Regions from separate parts of the Streptosporangium heterodermiicola genome, predicted to be linked through region 2. Evidence: riboswitches for the same ligand, from Rfam matches in the RefSeq annotation. Region 2 holds a riboswitch; each other region holds the start of a gene.

Region 1 (3,246 bases), on a different contig from region 2:
GAGTTTCACTATCACTATTAGTTAGTTAAGGGTTACATTATCCATCTACTCCACGAATATGAGCTTGTGTCATAAAACACGGCACCCGCCCGGCCGGAGCCGGGCGGGTGCCGTGGAGTCGTGGACGCCCCTGGGGCGGCGCCGAGGCGGCGCTGGGCGGTCAGGGCCGCGTCAGGGCGGGAGGATCAGCCTCCGGCCACCGCCGGGATGATGGAGACCTGGACGCCGGAGGGCGTGGCCGTGTCGAGGTTGTCGACAAAACGGACGTCCTCATCCCCTACATAGACGTTGACAAAACGTCGGATCTTTCCCGCGTCATCGAGAATCCGGGCCCCGATCCCCGGGAAGTCCGCGTCGAGCTTCTGCAGAACATCGCGCAGGGTCTCACCCTCTCCGTTCACCTCGGCAGCACCATCGGTGTAAGTCCGGAGAATCGTCGGAATCCGCACAGAAACGCTCATAATTCAGTACCTTTCACGATTTCTAGGCGATAGCCGCACGGAATGCGTCAAGGGACGGCCGAATCACCGCGGTCGGGCGCGCCTCCGCGGCCACCGCGTCAAGGGTCTTGAGGCCGTCGCCGGTGTTGAGGACCACGGTCTCGGCGTCGGGGTCGAGCGTGCCCGCGGCGACCAGCTTGCGCAGCACCCCGACGACGACGCCTCCGGCGGTCTCGGCGAAGATGCCCTCGGTCCTGGCCAGCAGCCGGATCGCGTCGACGATCTCGGCGTCGGTGACGTCCTCGACCGCTCCGCCGGTGCGGCGGGCGATGTCCAGGACGTACGGGCCGTCTGCCGGGTTGCCGATCGCCAGCGACTTGGCGATCGTGTCCGGCTTGACCGGGCGGATCACGTCGTGGCCCGCCTTGTAGGCGGCGGAGACCGGGGAGCACCCCTCGGCCTGGGCCGCGAAGATCTTGTAGGGCTTCTCCTCGACCAGGCCGAGCGCGATCAGCTCCTTGAAGCCCTTGTCGACCTTCGTGAGCTGCGAGCCCGACGCGACCGGGATGACGATCTGGTCGGGGATGCGCCAGCCGAGCTGCTCGGCGATCTCGTACGCCAGGGTCTTGGACCCCTCCGCGTAGTAGGGCCGGAGGTTGACGTTGACGAAGCCCCACTGGTCGCCCAGCTCGTCGCCGATGAGCTCGGAGCAGAAGCGGTTCACGTCGTCGTACGTGCCCTCGATGCCGATGAGCCTGCCGCCGTACACGGAGGCCATGACGATCTTGGCCTGCTCCAGGTCGGAGGGGATGAACACGCAGGCGTCCAGCCCGGCCCGCGCGGCGGCGGCGGTCACGGCGCCGGCCAGGTTGCCGGTGGAGGAGCAGGAGAGGGTGTGGAACCCGAAGCTGCGGGCCGCCTCGACGGCGATGGCCACCACGCGGTCCTTGAAGGAGTGCGTGGGGTTGCCGGAGTCGTCCTTCACGTGCAGGGAGCGGATGCCCAGCTCGCGGGCGAGGTTTCCGGCGTTGACGAGCTTGGTCCAGCCGGGCGCCATGTTGGGCTTGCCGGCCACGTCCTCGGGGACGGGCAGCAGCGAGCGGTAGCGCCAGATGTTGGTCGGCCCCTCGGCGATGCGCTCCCGGGTCACACGCCCGAACTCGTACGCGATCTCAAGGGGCCCGAAACACTCCGTACAGGCGAAGTCGGGGCCGAGGTCGTAGCGGGCACCGCACTCCCGGCAGGAGAGGGCCACGGCGGGGCCGAAGCGCGGGTCACGCGCGCCGCCGGCACGACCGGAGGAGGTGGTGTTGTTCTCAGTGGTTGCGAGCGCCATGAAGCGAGGCCTTTCCCTCATCTTCGTCTGCGGACCACCCTGGTCACAGACCGGAATTGGCACCTGTCCCGGCCGACCTCGCGCAGATCGCGAGTCTTGAACCGGGATGGTTGCCGGGGCTTCGCAGGGCCGGTCCCTCCACCCCTCTGGATGAGCAAATATTCAGTTTGGAACCTGACGCGCAGGTCCTAAGCACTCTACCCCGCCCCGCCGCCCTCCTGACTCCTTGTCTCGCTGTGCGAGACATGGCGTGTTATCCAGCGGACAACCGGAGCCGGGGCGCCGGTCGCGAGGCATCCGGCACACGGCCCGGAAAGCGGGTGAGGCCCCCGCCGGGCCCGCGATCCTCGGTGATCGCGGGCCCGGCGGGGGCCTCACCCCTTCTCCCGGCCGTCGCGGGGCTACGGTGTCCGGTACCCCAGGGTGTACGGGCCGGAGCCGGCCGTGGAGAACACCCGGTAGCGGTAGTAGCCGGCCGTGCCGGTGTAGGAGATCCTCTCGTCGGGACCCGCGCCGTCGGAGGTGGCGACGACCGTCCAGCTCGTCCCGTTCCACTTCTGCAGGTACAAATCGAAGTCGGTCCCCTCGATGCCGTCCAGGCAGGCGGTGTGCGGGCCCCTGACGGTCGACCGGTAGTAGAGGTTGTTCGGCTGGTAGGCGGACTGGCCGGTGGACAGGGTGCCGGTGTAGACGTTCGGGAAGCCGGTGCAGGTGCCCGTGACCGGCGGCGGCGGATTGCCAGCGGTGGTCCGCAGGCTCAGTCCGTAGGCGGTGAGGATCTCGGCGATCGGCTGGAAGTAGGTGGTGCCGCCCTGGCTGCAGTCGCCGGAGCCGCCCGAGGTGACGCCCTGGGCCTGGTCGACGGAGATGAAGGAGCCGCCGGAGTCGCCGGGTTCGGCGCAGACGCTGGTGCGGGTCAGCTGGAAGACGGTGCCCTGGGGGTAGGTGACGCTGGCGTCGCGCTGCTGGATGACGCCGCAGTGCCAGTCGGTGGTGGAGCCCGACCGGCAGACCGAGGCCCCCTCGATGGCGACCCGGGCGCCGGCGACGGGGACGGTGCCACCCTCGCTGTTGCCCACCGCCGGCGTGGCCGTCCAGTTGGCGTTGGTCGCGACCCAGGAGTAGTCGTTGCCCGGGAAGGACGATCCCTGGAAGACGCCCTGGGCGACGCGGTTGAAGCCGGTGGTGGTGTTACCGGGGTTGCCGCAGTGCCCGGCGCTGACGAAGCCGTTCTGGGTGCCCTTGAGCACGGGGAAGCCGATCGAGCAGCGGCTGGTGACGCCGATGTAGTAGGCGTCCCCGCCCACCAGGTTGTACAGGGGCTGGGGAACCTCGGTGGAGGGCAGCACGACCACCGCGGTCCTGTCCACGCCGGCGCTCTCGACGACGGTCTGGGCGACGTTGGGGAGCGGGACGAGGACGACCACCTTGTTCCGCTTCACGTCGACGTAGCGCACACTCGACACGAGA
Region 2 (3,246 bases):
CACCTCCATGCCGAGCATCCGCTCCACCGCGAGCACGACGCCCAGCTCGTTGGCGAACGCCGACAGCCAGTCGTGCCGGTTGGCCAGCACGATGATCTGCCGGTAGTCGCGCACCTCGAAGAGCTTCTCCGCGCCCCGGTGCATGTAGCCCACGATCGGCTCGGCCGAGCTGATCCGCTCGCCGTCCAGGGTGAGGCGCAGCCGCAGCACGCCGTGCGTGGACGGGTGCTGCGGGCCGATGTTGAGGATCATGTCCTCGGTCGCGAGCTCCTTGCCGTGCGCCCCCCGCACGGCCTCGGCTCCCGCCCCCATTCCCACGCTCAGCTCGCGGGGCGCGCCTTCAGTCATAGGGCCATGCTGTCACGTCAGCCGCGCGAGGCAAGATCCCGCAGGGCGTCGACCAACCGGTCGACGTGCTCGGAGGTCGTGCCGATGCCGATGGAGGCGCGGACGGCTGAGGCGGTGACGTCGTCGCAGCCGCCGTCCTTGGCGCCCAGCAGGTGCCGTACGAAGGGGTGGGCGCAGAACTTGCCGTCGCGGACGCCGATGCCGTAGTCGCCGGACAGGGCCTCGGCGACCTCGCGGGCGGTGAAGCCGTCCACCACGAAGGAGACGATGCCGACGCGCGGGTGGTCCGGGCCCCACAGGGACAGCTCGTGCACGCCGGGGACGGAGGCGAGGCCCGCGCGCAGGCGCCCGAGGAGGCGCTCCTCCTCGCGGACCAGCGGGGTCCAGCCGGTGGCGGTGAGGGCGTCGCAGGCCGCGGCGAGCGCGACGGCGCCCAGCACGTTCGGGGTCCCGGCCTCGTGCCGGGCCTCGGGGTCGTCGTGCCACTCGGTGCCGTCGTCCTCCACGGCCTTCACCGCGCCGCCGCCCCGCAGGTACGGGTCTGCCTCGGCGAGCCAGTCGGAACGGCCGATCAGCGCGCCCGTGCCGAACGGCGCGTAGAGCTTGTGGCCGGAGAAGACCACGTAGTCCAGGTCGAGCGCCGTCAGGTTGAGGCGGCGGTGCGGGACGAGCTGCGCGGCGTCGACGAGGACGCGGGCCCCGTGGCGGTGGGCGATGTGGGCCAGCGCGGCGATCGGCCAGAGCTCCCCGGTGACGTTGGAGGCGGCGGTCACGACCAGCAGCTTGGGGCCGTCGATCGCGGCGAGGGCGTCGTCGGCGGCGCGGACGGCCTCGCCGGGGAAGGCGGGGGCGGCGAGCCGCACGACCCGGTCCCAGGGCAGCAGCGAGGCGTGGTGCTCGGTCTCGAAGACCACGGCGGTGGTGCCCTCGGGCAGGCTGCGGGCCAGCAGGTTGGTCGCGTCCGTGGTGTTGCGGGTGAAGATCACCGAGTCGTCGGGACGGGCACCCACGAAGGCGCGCACCGTGTGCCTGGCCTGCTCGTAGCGGGCCGTGGTCAACTGGGACGCGTACCCGGCGCCGCGGTGGACGCTGGAGTAGGCCGGGAGCGCGGCGGCGACGGCGGCGCTCACCGGCTCCAGACAGGGGGCGCTCGCGGCGTAGTCGAGGTTGGCGTAGCGGACGAGCCTGCCGCCCCTGACCGGGACCTCCAGGTCCGAGCCGAGCACGGCCGGGATCGGGCGGTCACCGGAGGACGCGCGGGTCTCGGGGACGCTCACCGGGACGACGGTGCTCTCGGGGGTGCTGAAGATCGTCAGGGTGGACATGCCAGGGCTCCTTCGAGGTCATCGGACCCCAACCCATGACACAGGTGCCTGGAGCCCGCGCTTGCCCGGCACACCTCGTGCCGGACCAGGTCCTCACCCGGGGCACCCCGCCGCGGACGCGAGGGTTGCCGGCCAGCGAGCCGGGGCTTGTCACTGGCACTCATGACCTACGGGGGAACTATAACCGACACCCCGCGGTGCCCCGCAAGTCCGAAACGTGATCAACCCGATATCGGAGCCGGAACGAGCGCCCTCGGAGGCACTTGGCGAATTTGACAGCGAAGTGTGATGAGAGGGAAGGAACTCCGGGCGTCTCCCGGTCGTCCTGGCAGTCAGCCGGACAAGCGTTCGGGCAGTTGGCCGACGGTGTGCTCATGCGCCGACCGACGAAGGAGAAAACAATGGACTGGGTGACCAACCCGGAGATATGGATAGGGTTCTTCACCCTTGTCGCCCTGGAGATCGTCCTGGGAATCGACAACATCATCTTCATCTCGATCCTGGTGAGCAAGCTCCCGCCCGAACAGCGCGACAAGGCGCGCAGGCTCGGCCTCGCCGTCGCCCTGATCAGCCGTCTCCTGCTGCTGCTGGCGCTGTCGTGGGTGGTGAGACTCACCGAACCGATGTTCGAGCTCTTCGGGCAGGGGATATCGGGGCGCGACCTGATCCTGATACTCGGCGGCCTGTTCCTGCTGGGCAAGAGCGTCCACGAGATGCACGGCAGCCTGGAGGGCGACTCCGGCCACTCCGAGGGCAGGGTGGCCGCGTCCTTCACCTCGGTGATCATCCAGATCATGATCCTCGACGTCGTCTTCTCGCTCGACTCGGTGATCACCGCGGTCGGCATGGTCGACGAACTGGGTGTCATGATCGCGGCTGTCATCGTCTCGGTCATCGTGATGCTGGTCGCCTCCGGGCCGATCAGCCGTTTCGTGGAGCGGCACCCGAGCATCAAGATGCTCGCCCTGTCCTTCCTGGTGCTGATCGGCGTCGTGCTCATCGCCGAGGGCTTCGAGCAGCACATCTCCAAGGGCTACATCTACTTCGCGATGGCGTTCTCGCTGCTGGTGGAGCTGCTGAACATCCGGATGCGCGGCAAGGCGAAGCGGCGGAAGCCGGTCGAGCTGCGTTCCCGCTACGAGGCCGAGAGCGAGGCGGGCCCGGAGACCCAGGGATCTCCGGAGACCCCGGAGACCTCGGTGGGTCAGGCGGCCCAGGCGGCCCAGGCGGCCCAGGCGGCCCCGGCGGGCCGGGCGGACGAGCCGGCCGAGAGGGGGAAGCCCGACGAGCGAGCCGGATCCTAGCCGGAGATCACCGAGGCCGGAGATCACCGAGGCCGGTGGTCACCAAGGCCGGAGGCCATCGAGACCGGGGATCGCCGAGACCGGGGATTACGATGCCTACGTGCGCTTTGATCCCTGGAATCCGGAATTCGTCGCCCACCCCTACGACGTCTACGACGAACTGAGACGGGAGCGGCCGGTCAGCTTCTTCGAGCCGACCGGCCAGTGGCTGGTGGCCAGGCACGCCGACGTCAACGCGCTGCTGCGGGACCGCAGGCTCGGCCGCTCCT
Region 3 (3,246 bases), on a different contig from region 2:
CTCGCGCACGAACCGGCCGCCCCGGCCCGAGGTGAGCAGCACCATCAGGTCGACGAAGGCGAGGCCCATCCCCCGCATGAGCACCGGTTCCCCGGCGGGGACGGCGTCCAGGTCGAGGTCCGCCGCGTAGCCGGTGGGCAGGTAGCGCAGCCCGCCGCGCGCGGCCAGACCGGCCAGCTCGCCCTCCTCCCTCGTCGGTGTCACGTCGCCGTGTCCCTGGGCGAGGATCACCGCGTCGGCCTCGATCGTCCGGCCGTCCTCCAGTTTCACCACCTGCCCGCCCGGGACGTCGGCGAGGTCGACGGCGCGGGCGGCGTGCACGTGCACCCGGACGCCGCGTGGCGCGTTCGCCACCGCGTGCCGGAAGACGTGGGAGAGGTAGCCGTTCTGCGCCGGGCGGGAGGCGAACCCGCCGGGGTCGCCGCCGAGCCACTCGGCCAGCGTGGGCCCGGGGCGGATCGGCCCCTCGCAGCGCACCGACTCGTCGGTGAAGAGCGTCACGTCGGCGGCGGCGGAGTTCATCCAGAGCAGGTCCGGCTGGTCGTGGCGCCAGACGCGCCCGCCGCCCGGCGGGTGGGGGTCGATCACGTGGACGTCCAGCGACGGCCAGCCGAGCAGGTCGGTGGCGTTGGCGCAGATGCGCTCCACCAGGCAGGTGCCCGTCGGCCCGGCTCCGACGACGGCGATCGAGGCGCTCATACGGCGGCTCTGCGGTGCGGCTGGTCCCAGTCGGCATGCAGCGGCTCGACCGGGATCCGCCAGGCGCCGGTCTCGCCCTTCGCCGGGGAGATGACGGTGAAGTCGGTGTTCTCGCGGAAGGCGGGGTGGGCGTACAGGTCCCTGGCGTAGTCCCACAGGTTGGGGAAGGCGGTGAGCGGGCGCTCACTGATCCTCGCCGCCGGGTTGTCGCTCAGGTCGAAGCGGAGCAGGGTCGGCCAGAGCCGCACGTCCGACTCGGTGATCCCCGAGCCGAACAGGAACCTGCGGTCGGCCAGGCGGTCGTCCAGCTCGTCCAGGAAGGCGACCACGGCCGCGCGCGCCTCGGTGTACGCGGTCTCGGTGGTGGCCGCCGCCACACGGCCCGCCGCCGTGTTGACGATCTCGTAGATCCTCGTGTTGAGCTCGTCGATCTCCGGCCTGAGCTCCTCGGGGTAGAGGTCGGCGTCGGGGTCGCCGCCGAACCGGGTGGCCAGGTCGATCGTGATGTCGGGGAAGTCGTTGCTGACGATGCGGCCGGTCGTCCTGTCCCACAGCACCGGCACCGAGACGTGCCCGTCGAAGCCGGGCTCGGTCACCTCGTACGCCTGCCGCAGGACGGTGAACCCGTTGACCGGGTCGGCGCCGCGCCGCTCGCGGAACGCCCACCCGCGGCCGTCGCGCTCGTCGTCGACGTAGGAGAGCGAGACCACGTCCTGGAGTCCCTTGAGGGAGCGCACGATGGCCGCGCGCTGGGCGTACGGACAGACGGCCGCGACGTAGAGGTGGTAGCGGCCCGGCTCCGCGGGGAAGGCGGGTGTGCCGACGCGCCCCTGGAAGGGGTAACGCGGGCCGGGCCTGCCACCGGGCCGGTAGTGGCCGTGGGTGTCGAGGTCGACGGGGCTCGCGTGGTTCAGTGTGCTGGTCTTCGACATGTGGCACTCCCGGGCATGTCTCGGTGACCCCTGTGAAGGGGTCCGCGCTTGCGGCACGCCCACCGTGCCGCCTGGTCTCCCCCGGGGGCACCCCGCCGCGGTGCGAGGGTTGCCGGTCAGCCAGCCGGGGCTTCTCACTGACACTCTTAACCTATTTAGAAGGTAGGAAATACATAGATCTCTGTCAAGCCTTAGTGTCGGGGAATGTCCTATGAGAGTGTGAATGTGGTCTACCGCAAGTACGACGGGTCACTGCACTGGCACCACCGCGGCCTGTTGCTCGGCGAGGACGAGCACGGGGTGTGGACGGGCTGCGTGGCCGACTCCAGCGGCCACAAGGGCGACGGTCCCGCGGTCGCCTGGCCGCATCCGTTCGTGATGCTCTTCCCCCGCGACGCCTGGTGGACGGCCGCCTTCAACGCCGCCCCGCACAAGCACGAGATCTACTGCGACATCTCCACGGTGCCCGAGTGGAGCGACGGCGAGGTCACCATGGTCGACCTGGACCTCGACGTGATCCGGACCCGCCGCAACCTGCTCAAGGGCCGCGCGAGCCGGGTCTTCCTGGACGACGAGGACGAGTTCGAGGAGCACCGGGTCAAGTACGCCTACCCGCCCGGCGTGGTGGAGAACGCCCGCGCCTCGGCCGCCTGGCTGATGGACGCCGTCACCGCCCGCACCGCCCCCTTCGGGGACGCGCCGCACTGGCTCACCCTGGTCAGCTGAGCCGGGTCGTCCTGAGCCTGGCGGACATCAGGGCTCCGGGCATCCGGGCATCCGGGCTCCGGGCATCCGGGCTCTGTGGCCGGCTCGTCGGGCCCGGTCACCGAACTTCCCCGAAACCACCCCGCCCGCCCGTGTCCCCCGACGCCGGAGACCACCGGGCCCGCCTCGCCGGGGCCCGGTGGTCTCCTTCCGTACGGGCGGGGTCGCGCCCCCACCACCTCAGCGGGCGCGGCGGCGGAACAGCCTGCCGGAGAGGGCCGCCGAGACCAGCAGGAAACCGCCGCACCAGGCCAGCGCCTTCCACGGATCGCCGCCCACCGGCTGACCGAGCAGCAGGCCGCGTACGGACTCGATGATCGGGGTGGCCGGCTGGTTCTCCGCGAACCCGTGCAGCCACGCGGGCATGGTGTGCACCGGGACGAAGGCGCTGCTCGGGTAGGGCAGGAACATCACGAGGAAGGTGAAGCCGCCCGCCGCCTCCGGCGTCCTGGACAGCAGGCCGACCACGGCCGAGACCGAGGAGATCGCCAGGACGAACACCACCAGGACGCCCACCGCCGCGGCCCAGCCCGACAGGCCCGCCTCCGCCCGGAAGCCGAGCAGGAACGCGACGACGAACACGATGACGAGCGAGGTGAGGTTGCGCACGGTACTGGCGGCCACGTGCCCGCCCAGGAACGCCCCGCCGCCGACGTCCATCGACCTGAACCTGTCGACGATCCCCCGGCTCATGTCCTGGCTGACGGCGACCGCGGTCAGGGAGGCGCCGTAGGAGGCGCACATGACGAGGATGCCGGGGACGGCGTAGGTGACGTAGTCGACGCCGGTCTGGATCGCGCCACCGAACAGGTAGACGAACAGCAGCATGACCAGGACGGGCATCAGGAAC

Evidence for each region. A riboswitch is a leader RNA that binds a small molecule or an ion and turns the genes downstream of it on or off. The one in region 2 is predicted to bind S-adenosylmethionine.
Region 1: another riboswitch for S-adenosylmethionine. It lies ahead of thrC (threonine synthase); the one in region 2 lies ahead of ACSC1Q_RS33070 (aminotransferase class V-fold PLP-dependent enzyme).
Region 3: another riboswitch for S-adenosylmethionine. It lies ahead of ACSC1Q_RS33995 (glutathione S-transferase C-terminal domain-containing protein); the one in region 2 lies ahead of ACSC1Q_RS33070 (aminotransferase class V-fold PLP-dependent enzyme).

What each region holds. Positions count from the first base shown of each region.
Region 1 covers NZ_JBPJSR010000044.1:27,099-30,344, reverse strand. Annotated here, with positions in the region: gene ACSC1Q_RS41775 (MoaD/ThiS family protein) at 186-461, opposite strand; gene thrC (threonine synthase) at 484-1,776, opposite strand; SAM riboswitch class I at 1,791-1,933, opposite strand; gene ACSC1Q_RS41765 (S1 family peptidase) at 2,178-3,246, opposite strand, start outside.
Region 2 covers NZ_JBPJSR010000019.1:127,532-130,777, reverse strand. Annotated here, with positions in the region: gene ACSC1Q_RS33075 (NADH-quinone oxidoreductase subunit D) at 1-348, opposite strand, end outside; gene ACSC1Q_RS33070 (aminotransferase class V-fold PLP-dependent enzyme) at 366-1,673, opposite strand; SAM riboswitch class IV at 1,726-1,841, opposite strand; gene ACSC1Q_RS33065 (TerC family protein) at 2,075-2,977, shown strand; gene ACSC1Q_RS33060 (cytochrome P450) at 3,078-3,246, shown strand, end outside.
Region 3 covers NZ_JBPJSR010000021.1:34,294-37,539, reverse strand. Annotated here, with positions in the region: gene ACSC1Q_RS34000 (FAD/NAD(P)-binding protein) at 1-699, opposite strand, end outside; gene ACSC1Q_RS33995 (glutathione S-transferase C-terminal domain-containing protein) at 696-1,631, opposite strand; SAM riboswitch class IV at 1,671-1,783, opposite strand; gene ACSC1Q_RS33990 (DUF402 domain-containing protein) at 1,836-2,357, shown strand; gene ACSC1Q_RS33985 (ABC transporter permease) at 2,577-3,246, opposite strand, start outside.